One region of the Cupriavidus sp. SW-Y-13 genome, then DNA from elsewhere that is predicted to be linked to it. Evidence: predicted binding sites of a transcription regulator. Region 1 holds the regulator's gene; each other region holds the start of a gene.

Region 1 (3,275 bases):
TCCTGGACAAAACCCAGCGGACCGGCGGTCGGCGAGTCGAAGGCATCCACCGCCGACGTATGCAACTTGGCCACATCCCGCGCTGCGTGAATCTCCTGGTTCAGTACGACGAGCACACCCTTTCCGCGCGCCTCCGGACTTGCCGCTACCCGTACGGCATCGAGCAGATTCAAGGGGCCGTCCGCAGACAGCGATGTCGACGGACGCATGGCCGCCGTCATCACCACCGGCACCGGACACGCCTGCGTCAGGTGCAGGAACATCGCCGTTTCCTCAAGCGTATCGGTGCCATGCGTGATGACGATACCGGCAACATCCGGCACACCTGACCAATGCTCAACCCGGCACGCAAGCGTCTGCCAAAGGGAGAACGCCATGTCCTTGCTGTCGACCTGGGCCACCTGCTCGGTCTCGATGCGCGCCACATCGGCCAGCGCGGGCAAGGCTTGAACGAGTTGCGATACCGGAACCGTGGCCGCCTGGTAATGCGCACTGCTGGCAGCGCTACCGGACGACCCGGCGATGGTGCCGCCCGTGGCGAGCACGACAATACGAGGCAGGGAAGCTGACATGTTGTTCGAGGCGTGGATTGGCAGGACGTGGGCGGCGATTGTACCCGGCGAACTTCGACTCGAAATGCGTGGCAAACCCGTCTGCGAGGCCCGCGAGGAATTTGCCGAGGTTAAGTCCGCTGCGCAAATTGTGCTTGCACTTCACTCGATACTGTATAAAATCACAGCATACTGTTTAAACATACAGTGCCTCGGCACGAGAGACCGGCGAACCATGGCTACCCTGACACCCCGGCAGCAGCAGATTTTCGACCTGATCCGCAACACGATCCAGCACACCGGCTTTCCGCCGACGCGCGCCGAGATTGCTGCGGAGTTCGGCTTCTCCTCGCCCAACTCGGCAGAGGAACATCTTCGGGCGCTGGCGCGCAAAGGCGTCATCGAATTGACGCCCGGCGCTTCACGCGGCATCCGCCTGAAGGTTGGGCGGAGTGATTCGGAACGCCCGGACCAGCTTTCACTGGCCATGGCCGGCGTGCTGCAACTGACGTTGCCATTGGTGGGCCGCGTGGCGGCCGGCAGCCCGATCCTCGCCGCGGAACATATCGACCGGCAGTATCAGGTCGACGCATCGGTCTTCGATGAACGTCCTGACTACCTGCTCCGCGTACGCGGCCTGAGTATGCGCGACGCCGGTATTCTCGACGGTGACCTGCTCGCCGTGAAGAAAGCCAGCGAAGCTGCCAACGGCAAGATCGTCGTGGCACGGATCGGCGAGGACGTCACCGTCAAGCGCTTGAACAAGCGCGGCGACTCGATCGAACTGATTGCCGAGAACCCTGATTTCTCGAACATCGTGGTGCAGTCTGGACGCGATGAGTTTTCTCTGGAAGGTATCGCTGTGGGCCTGATCCGATCGTCAGGCTTCTGATATCCGCCTGGCGCGGTAGCACGACTCACTGAAATACGTCGCCGCTCCGCGCCAAGACCCAGGCAGCACGGCCGTCTGCCCTGGTCACCCGCTTTGCCTTGCCCATGCCGCCCCGTTTCCGTCGAACGAAGGGTGCGGACTCCTGCTGTCGCAAATTTCGAGGTGCTGCCATGCTGCCATCCCTTCCCGTCGCTTCCCGCCGCCCGGTCAAGCCCGTGCCCTTCCGTCAGATCAAGGGCGTACGCGTCTATCAGGGCGCCCAGCGGCGCACGATGGTCGGCAACATGGCCGCCATCTGCCGAATGCTCGAACTGGCAGAACCGTCCCCCAACGGCCGCTAGCCTCCGCGCCGGGCTAATCCCTCGCATCCCTCGCGCGGCAAGCCTGGCAAAGTCTTGAGGACTTTGTAAAAAGTGGAGTTGCAACCTCACCACGTGTAATTAAGGCTACGCTTACATCAGCCGGAAGCGTGGTTAAATTCACTGGCGCGCAATGCATCACTGGCGCAGTCGCGTCATGCGCAGAACCGGACCTTGTCACCCGCCAAGGCCCGGTTTTTTTTGGCATGCGTGTTACCTTGCCACCTCGCCTTTTAAAGCATAAATCAGGCGAATCTTGATGATCGGGGCTTTATGGGATTTTGAGTAAAACGTGGTGTTGGACGCGGCTTGCTCTCCCGCCATCCAAAGGTGCATGCCTTACACGCTACGCTGACATGAAGACAGTATCTGCAGCAGGGCAGCAATCGAAAGGACAAGAGGCCCAGTTGCCACAAAAAAATTGAAGGCAGGCTTTTCCCTTTTGACACCACAGTGAGGGCACGTGGGCTCCTCATCATCTATTTCTTTCTGGCATTCGGTGCACGAAACCTGCGCCATTTCAAACCACCTCCTTACCCGGCCGTCATCTGCCGCATCAATCGAAGATGCGGAATACAAGTCCGGATTGATGCCGTGACGAGACATTGGCCACGACGAGTTAGGGGGCGCTTTGAACGGGTAGAACTGGCCGACCGCTAAAGAGAAACAGAAGTGTTGCGACACACTGGACCACGCGAACGCGACAGCCGGACCAAAAAAGCAAAATAGCCGCTTGGAAGCGGCTATTTTAGAGTAATTCTTTGGGGTGGCTGACGGGACTCGAACCCGCGACAACAGGAATCACAATCCTGGACTCTACCAACTGAGCTACAGCCACCGTAGAACTTGTTTCGTTGATCGTTGCGATCAGCGAAGAACAAGACTATACAAGGATTCCGGGCGGATGGCTAGTATTCCGCACAAATAAATTACGTGTGGGTCAGCGGCCGCCAACCCACTTCGACTCTAGCAGCACAGCCTCCTTGATGGCGGCGATGGTCTCTGTCTCGCTCTCGAAGAGACCGAGCAGGCGTTTCGACTTGCCATTCAGCACATCGCGATGCAAGGCGTCGCCGGCTTCGACGGACGTACCCGGGTGCCAGCAATAGCGGGCGGTCCATTTGCCGTCCTGCAACTGCTCTGCTACCCAGATCACCCGGCAATCTTCAAATACTTCGCCGAAGGGCTCTTCCGCGTTCATTCCTAGTCCTCAGGGCTTGCTTCCGGTCGGTCGACCGGCCAGCCTCTCTATTCTTATCCCCCACAGAACCATGCGGACTCTTCCGCAGGTTCACCAGACGGCATCTGATCTCAGCGCCGGCGCGAATCCTAGCATGCTGCTTTCGACACTTTGCATCGCCATCCCTGGGTCGACCGGCGTCGCCTTATAGAGATTGGGACATTTAGCAAGGATTCGCCACACAAACGAGTATCGGCATATCCACCAGAAAGCGGAGTGTTTGCCCTACCAAT
Region 2 (3,275 bases), 220 kb from region 1:
TCTGGCGGCAAGCCCTGCGCCAGCGCACGCAGCGCCCACTCGCGCCAACTGGCGTAGTCCTTGATGGTGGCGGGCGCGATCTCGCTCATATCAAAGACAGTTGCTGTGGCGCGGGCGCCAAGGCGCGGCGCAATTGCTCGGAGGTGGGCTCGGCCAGCGCGGGCTTGTAGTCCTGCGTGACCACGAACGGCTTCACGGTATCCATCGCGCACCGCAGCCGGATCAGATCCTGATAGCGGATGGCCCGCGTGCGTCGCAACTCCGCCAGGCGCCTGGCGTTCCGCATGCCGATGCCGGGCACGCGGGCGATCAAACGCTGCGGCGCACGGTTCAGATCCACGGGAAAGGATTCGCGATGCGCCAGCGCCCACGCGAGTTTCGGATCGATGTCGAGCGGCAGGTCGCCGCCGGCCTGGAACAGTTCCTCGGCCCGGAAACCGTAACCCCGCAACAGGAAATCGGCCTGATACAGCCGATGTTCGCGCAGCAACGGCGGCGCCTGCGAGGGCACGGCAGACGGGCTGTCGGGGATCGGACTGAACGCCGAGTAATAAACCCGCTTGAGCTTGTAGGCGCCGTAGAGCGTCTGGGCGGTCTGCAGGATCGTGCGGTCGTCAGCCTCGTCTGCGCCGACGATCATCTGGGTGCTTTGACCCGCCGGGGCACGCGCCGCAGCGGGTGTTTTCTCGACCTCGGCTTCCTCCTGCGCCAACCGGATCGATCCCATCGCCCGCTTGATCGTATGGACGTTCTTCTCTGGCGCCAGGCGCTGCAGGCCGGCGTCGGTGGGTAGCTCGATATTGACGCTGAGTCGGTCCGCGTATTGCCCGGCTTCACGAATCAGGCGCGGATCGGCGTCGGGAATCGTCTTCAGATGGATGTAGCCCCGGAACTGGTGTTCGTCCCGCAGCGTCCGCGCCACCTGTACCAGTTGCTCCATCGTGTAGTCGGCGCTGCGGATGATGCCCGAACTCAGGAACAGCCCGTCGATATAGTTGCGACGATAGAACTCCAGCGTCAGGTCCACCACCTCGCGCGGCGCGAAGCGGGCACGCGGCACGTTGCTGGATCGACGATTCACGCAGTACTGGCAGTCGTACTGGCAAAAGTTGGTGAGCAGGATTTTCAACAGCGACACGCAACGGCCATCCGGCGTGAAGCTGTGGCAGATGCCGGCGCCCGTGGTGGCGCCCAGCCCGGCACGGCCTTGCGAATCGCGTTTCGGGGCGCCGCTGCTGGCGCAGGATGCGTCATATTTCGCCGCATCCGCCAGGATTTCGAGTTTCTTGAGCAGTTCCATGACTGAATACTGTATGGATGTACAGTATTCTACGTGACCTGCGTCATAGCGCAATCTCCAGTTTTCCTACTTCACGAAACGGCCATGCTTGCTATTCTGGAAGTGAAGATATCGTTACCAAGACAGTAGAGGAGGGGCATCATGTGCCGCTGGCTGGCCTATTCGGGCCGTTCCGTGCCGCTGGAAGCCGTGCTGTTTCAGCCCGAACATTCGTTGATCGACCAGAGCCTCAATGCGCGGCTTGGACATACCACTACGAATGGCGATGGGTTCGGCGTGGGGTGGTATGGGCGGCATTCGGAGTTGCCATTCCGGTATCGTTGCCTGCACCCCGCATGGAGCGACACGAACCTGCGCGAGACGGCGCGGGCAGTCAGGGCGCCGCTGTTCGTGGCCCATGTGCGGGCCGCCACCGGCACGCCGACGCAGGAAACCAACTGCCATCCGTTCCGGTTCGGCCGATGGCTGTTCGTCCATAACGGCCTGATCCGCGAGTACCCGCAATTGCGCCGCGAGCTGATGCTGGCGGTGGCGCCTCACCTGTTTCGCTGGATTGAAGGATCGACCGATTCCGAAGTCATGTTCTTCCTTGCCCTGACCTTCGGCCTGGAACGTGATCCGCGCGGGGCGCTGGAGCAGATGGCAGGGTTGATCGAGGAAGTGGCGCGGCGCTGCGACGTGCAGCATCCATTGAACATGACTGTCTGCGTCACCGACGGCAAGCAGATCGTTGCCGTGCGTTACTCCAGCGAAGGCGCCTCTCGTTCGTTGTTCCACAGCACGTCATTCCGGCAATTGCGTGCCTTGTATCCTGACGATCCACGCATCATCGCGGCGGGCGACGATGCCTTCCTCGTCCTGTCCGAGCCGCTGATCGATGTTCAGGACGTCTGGGAAGAAATCCCGGAATCCACCATTCTCATGGCGCGCGGCGGCGCCATCGAGCGGCAACGATTCAAGCCACGGGTGCCGGAACTGGCCTGAAGGGCGTGAGGGCGCGCAACAGGAATATCGAGCAGGTCTGCCCTTGCTGCGCCTTGCCGTTTCATTTCTGAAACGTTGACTTTCTGAAGCGGGTGTTTCGATAGGGAATTGGCAACGTTATGCTTTCGGCGCTAACAACCATGACTGAGGCTTCGCGCCATGAGCCAGATAGGCAGCATCACGCAGATTCATTCAACGCCGAGATACACGTCGGTTCCTCCGCAGTCCGAACCAGTGACTGCACAGACTGCAGCGAATGATGCCGATGGTCAGGCGCCTGGTGTGGAAGACACCGAGCGACCGTCTGAAGTGAAGGGAACGGAGGCCGGAGCGAGCGGCGAAAAGAAATCCGCACAGTCGGAAACTGCCGATTCGATCAAGGCTCAGATCGAGCAGATGCAGAAGCAGCTCGCCGAATTGCGGGAACACTTGCAAGCCGTGCAGTCGGAACAGCGCGATGAGCGCGAGAAGGCGGCAATGGTCGCATCCATGGAAACCCAGATGGCGATGCTGCAGTCCTTGATCATGGTTGCGACCATGAAGCTCGCGGAAGCCATGGCGAACGAAGGCAGCGATATTCTGGACCGCACAGGCGGCTACCTCCCGCCCGCCAGGTAACGCCACAAGAAAAAAGTAAAAAGCACCGGACGATGCGTAGCGCCTTGCGCGCGTCATGCGTGGCGGCGTCGCAGCCATGGCATCGTCACGGTGCGCAAGCAGAATGAGCAAGTTACCCGATTTCGAAGGTTTGGCGATGTTTGCCAAAGTCGCGGAGGAGGGCTCGTTTGCCGCCGCCGCGAGAGTCATGGATGTGTCGGTGCCGACGGTGTCCCGGGCGATAAGCAGGCTGGAAGACCGCCTCGGCGGCAGGCTTCTTAACAGGACCTCACGCCAGCTATCGCTGACCGAATTCGGCCATCAGATGGCCACCAAGGCCGCGGAAATCTATCGGCAGGCCGAAGTGGTAGAGCATGAAGCCCTGGAACTGTCC
Region 3 (3,275 bases), 1.7 Mb from region 1:
CGAATTTCACGAACGGAATGTTGCGACGTGCGAGTTCGATCTCGACTTGCGCACTGTGATCGGCCGCGCGGAACAGCACGGCCTGCTGCATCAGTGCGAGCCCCGACTCGCGCCGTGCCAGCACCTGTTCCACGACGAAGCGCGCCTGATCGGCCTCGTCATTGACCACCACCACGCCGGGCTTCTCCGCCGATTCGCGCAGCGACCAGAGGTCCTTGGTGAAGCGTTCGGCAGCGAGACCAATCACCGCATTCGCGGCGTGCAGGATCGGCTGCGTGGATCGATAGTTTTGCGACAGCGTGACCTGCTGCGCGGCGGGCGTGAACTGCGCGGGGAAGTCGAGGATGTTCCGCACGGTGGCGCCACGGAATGCGTAGATCGATTGCGCGTCGTCGCCGACGACGGTCAAGCCACGCCCCTGCGGCTTGAGTGCCAGCAGGATCGACGCCTGCAGCGCGTTGGTGTCCTGGTACTCGTCGACGAGCACGTGATCGAAACGCGCGCCCATGTCTTGCGCGATGCTGGGCTCAGTCAAAGCCTGCGCCCAATAGAGCAGCAGATCGTCGTAGTCGAGCACCTGCTGCTTCTGCTTGGCCTCCACGTAGCCGGCGAAGAGCGTCTTCAGCGCATCGGCCCACATTGCATAGCGCGGAAACTGCGTTTTCAGCACCACTTCGAGCGGCAACTGCGTGTTGACCACGCGCGAGTAGATCGCGAGGCAAGTTTCCTTGCGCGGAAAGCGCGACGTCTGCTCGGACATACCGAGGTCGTGCCGCACCACATGCATCAGATCGGCCGCATCGCCGCGGTCGCTGATCGTGAACGTTGGGGCCAGCCCGAGTGTCTCGGCATATTCGCGCAACAGCCGTGCGCCGATGGCGTGGAACGTGCCCGACCACTGCAACGCGGCGCGCCCCGCACCCGTCTGTGTGCCCAGCGCCTGATCGACAATCCGTTCGACCCGTCGCCCCATCTCGGCGGCGGCCCGCCGCGAGAACGTCAGCAGCAGGATGCGACGCGGATCGGCACCGCCCACCACCAGATGCGCCACGCGATGCGCCAGCGTATTGGTCTTGCCCGATCCGGCGCCAGCAATGATCAGCAACGGCGCATCACCGTCGTACTCCACGGCAGCACGCTGCTCCGGATTCAATCGGGCGAGATAGGCGGGGGCGTCAGATGCCGGATCGGCAACATCGGCGTCGGGGGCAAGATCCGGCAGCACGGGGGATGAGGGCAGGAATAAAAAAATCTGGCGCCCACTGTATATCCATACAGCTTGGGATGGCAAGGCTCGTGATCGCAAACGGCAGTCTGCTCCCCTCTCCCGCCTGCGGGAGAGGGGCCGGGGAGAGGGTAAGCGGTGCAATCACCACACGTCGCAATTTGGACGCCATGCCCTCACCCCCACCCCTCTCCCACAAAAGTGGGCGAGGGGAGCGCATAGCTAGTGGCGTTAGTCCTGTCTCACACGCCGGTTTGCTCCCCTCTCCCGCTTGCGGGAGAGGGGCCGGGGGAGAGGGCCAGCGGTACAAATTCAGACAAGTTGTACCAAATGCGGTCGAAGCACAGAACAAAAAAGGTGCCACATGGGCACCTTTAACTTGGTGAGGCCGTCCAGTATTCCATGCAAAACAAGCGATTCTGTCCAGAATATTGAACATCTGAAGAACTACGCCGCCCCCAGCGCCCCCTCCAGCAGCTTGTGCAGCGCATCCCACTCCGGCTCGCCGACATAGCGCTTGAGGATCTTGCCGTTCTTGTCCACGACAAAGGTGGTAGGTGTCAGTTGCACGTCGCCGAATGCCTTGGCGTTGGTGCCATCGGAATCCATTGCCACCTTGAACGGCAGCTCCCGCGTCTTGGCGTAGTTCGCTACGTACATGGGTGGGTCATAGTTCATGGCGACGGCCACGAAGTCGAGTCCCTTGTCCTTGAACTGCTTGTAGGTATCGATCATCTGCGGCATTTCCTTGACGCAGGTGACGCAGCTCGTGGCCCAGAAATTGACCAGGTACACCTTGCCCTTGAGGTCTCCGGTGCTGACCTTCTGACCGGACAGCAGCGTGAACGTGGCGTCGGGCACGCTGCTGGTGGGCGTCATGGCGCGATAGCCGAAGAAGCCGAGCAGTGCGATGACGATGACGGCGGCGGCGATGGGCCAGCGCTTGCGGGAAGTTGCGGGTGTAGTGGCGGACATGGATACAGCCTTTTGGAAATCAGCACGCGGCGGACTGCGGCTATTCTACTGCCGCGCGCGGATGTGGGGGCTGCGGCGCCTCAACTGGCCTGAATCGGCATCAGGCGACCTCATCGCGCTGCGGACCGCGCCGATACGCGCGCGCGTGCCTCGTCGAGCGCTTGCTCCAGGTATGCGCCGTAGAAATCGGCCTGCATGCCGCGCAGCGGATTGGCCAGATTGCGGCCCTGGCGGTCGAGGAACAATACAGTCGGGGCCATCGAAATATTGCGGGCCTGCGCCCAACGCTTGGCCGTGGTCATCGTGCCGTCGACATCGCGAATCGGCGTATCGGCTGTCATGTCGATTTCCCGCGCGGCGATTTCCCCGGCGGCAAGCTGGGGGCCGAGGTAGTTGCGGCGCACAGTCTCGCAATAGGAGCAGCCCGGCAGCGTGACCAGCACGACGAGAGGTTCTCCGTCCCTGGCTGCGGCGGCCGATTGGGCCGCGATATCGGTGACGGGCGGCAGATGGGCCGCAGCGCTAGCCACGCCGATACCACCAGCCAGCAGCATAGTGCCAAGCATGGACCGGACGGCGGGGAGCAGGGGGCGAACTGGCATAGGGGGCCTCACAAAATGCGACGCCGGCGACAGGCAGGGGATGCGTGGCCGCGCGGCTTCCCGGATAATAGCGGCTTGCGCCAGAATGCGCCGCCCCCCAATGCCCGCACCCGCACACATCCGCCCCCGGAAGTCCTTCCTGCTGTTGTTCACCCTGCTCTGGCTTGTGCTGGCGGGCTGCTCGCCGCGTTACGACTGGCGCACGATTGTGTCCAACGATGGCAAGTACGCCGCGATGTATCCCGCCAAGCCGACCAACGCCGCACGTGATGTCTCCATCGCGGGGCGCAAGCTGCCCATGACGATGGAAGCCGCGAATATCGGCGGCACACTGTTTGCCGTTGGCGTGGTGACGCTGCCGGTTGACGATCCGGCATTGCGGCGCGAGGCCATCGATGCCATGCAGGCGGGACTGGTAGCCAACCTCGGCGCGCATCCCGATACGCCAGCGCGCGCGAGGCAGGTGACCGTCA

Evidence for each region. The regulator LexA, encoded in region 1, represses DNA repair genes until DNA is damaged. The targets are predictions, from matches to a motif close to ACTGTATNNNNATACAGT.
Region 2: the regulator LexA is predicted to act here: its motif matches at 1,309-1,326, upstream of GA566_RS07970 (putative DNA modification/repair radical SAM protein).
Region 3: the regulator LexA is predicted to act here: its motif matches at 1,262-1,279, upstream of GA566_RS01410 (ATP-dependent helicase).

The regions. Positions count from the first base shown of each region.
Region 1 covers NZ_WHLX01000001.1:2,003,220-2,006,494, forward strand. Annotated here, with positions in the region: gene GA566_RS08940 (asparaginase) at 1-572, opposite strand, end outside; gene lexA (transcriptional repressor LexA) at 787-1,443, shown strand; gene GA566_RS32890 (hypothetical protein) at 1,614-1,784, shown strand; tRNA gene GA566_RS08950 (tRNA-His) at 2,565-2,640, opposite strand; gene GA566_RS08955 (hypothetical protein) at 2,743-3,003, opposite strand.
Region 2 covers NZ_WHLX01000001.1:1,785,461-1,788,735, reverse strand. Annotated here, with positions in the region: gene GA566_RS07975 (UdgX family uracil-DNA binding protein) at 1-89, opposite strand, end outside; gene GA566_RS07970 (putative DNA modification/repair radical SAM protein) at 86-1,300, opposite strand; gene GA566_RS07965 (class II glutamine amidotransferase) at 1,442-2,284, shown strand; gene GA566_RS07960 (hypothetical protein) at 2,444-2,902, shown strand; gene GA566_RS07955 (LysR family transcriptional regulator) at 3,006-3,275, shown strand, end outside.
Region 3 covers NZ_WHLX01000001.1:306,061-309,335, forward strand. Annotated here, with positions in the region: gene GA566_RS01410 (ATP-dependent helicase) at 1-1,225, opposite strand, end outside; gene GA566_RS01415 (TlpA disulfide reductase family protein) at 1,673-2,200, opposite strand; gene GA566_RS01420 (thioredoxin fold domain-containing protein) at 2,311-2,766, opposite strand; gene GA566_RS01425 (hypothetical protein) at 2,903-3,275, shown strand, end outside.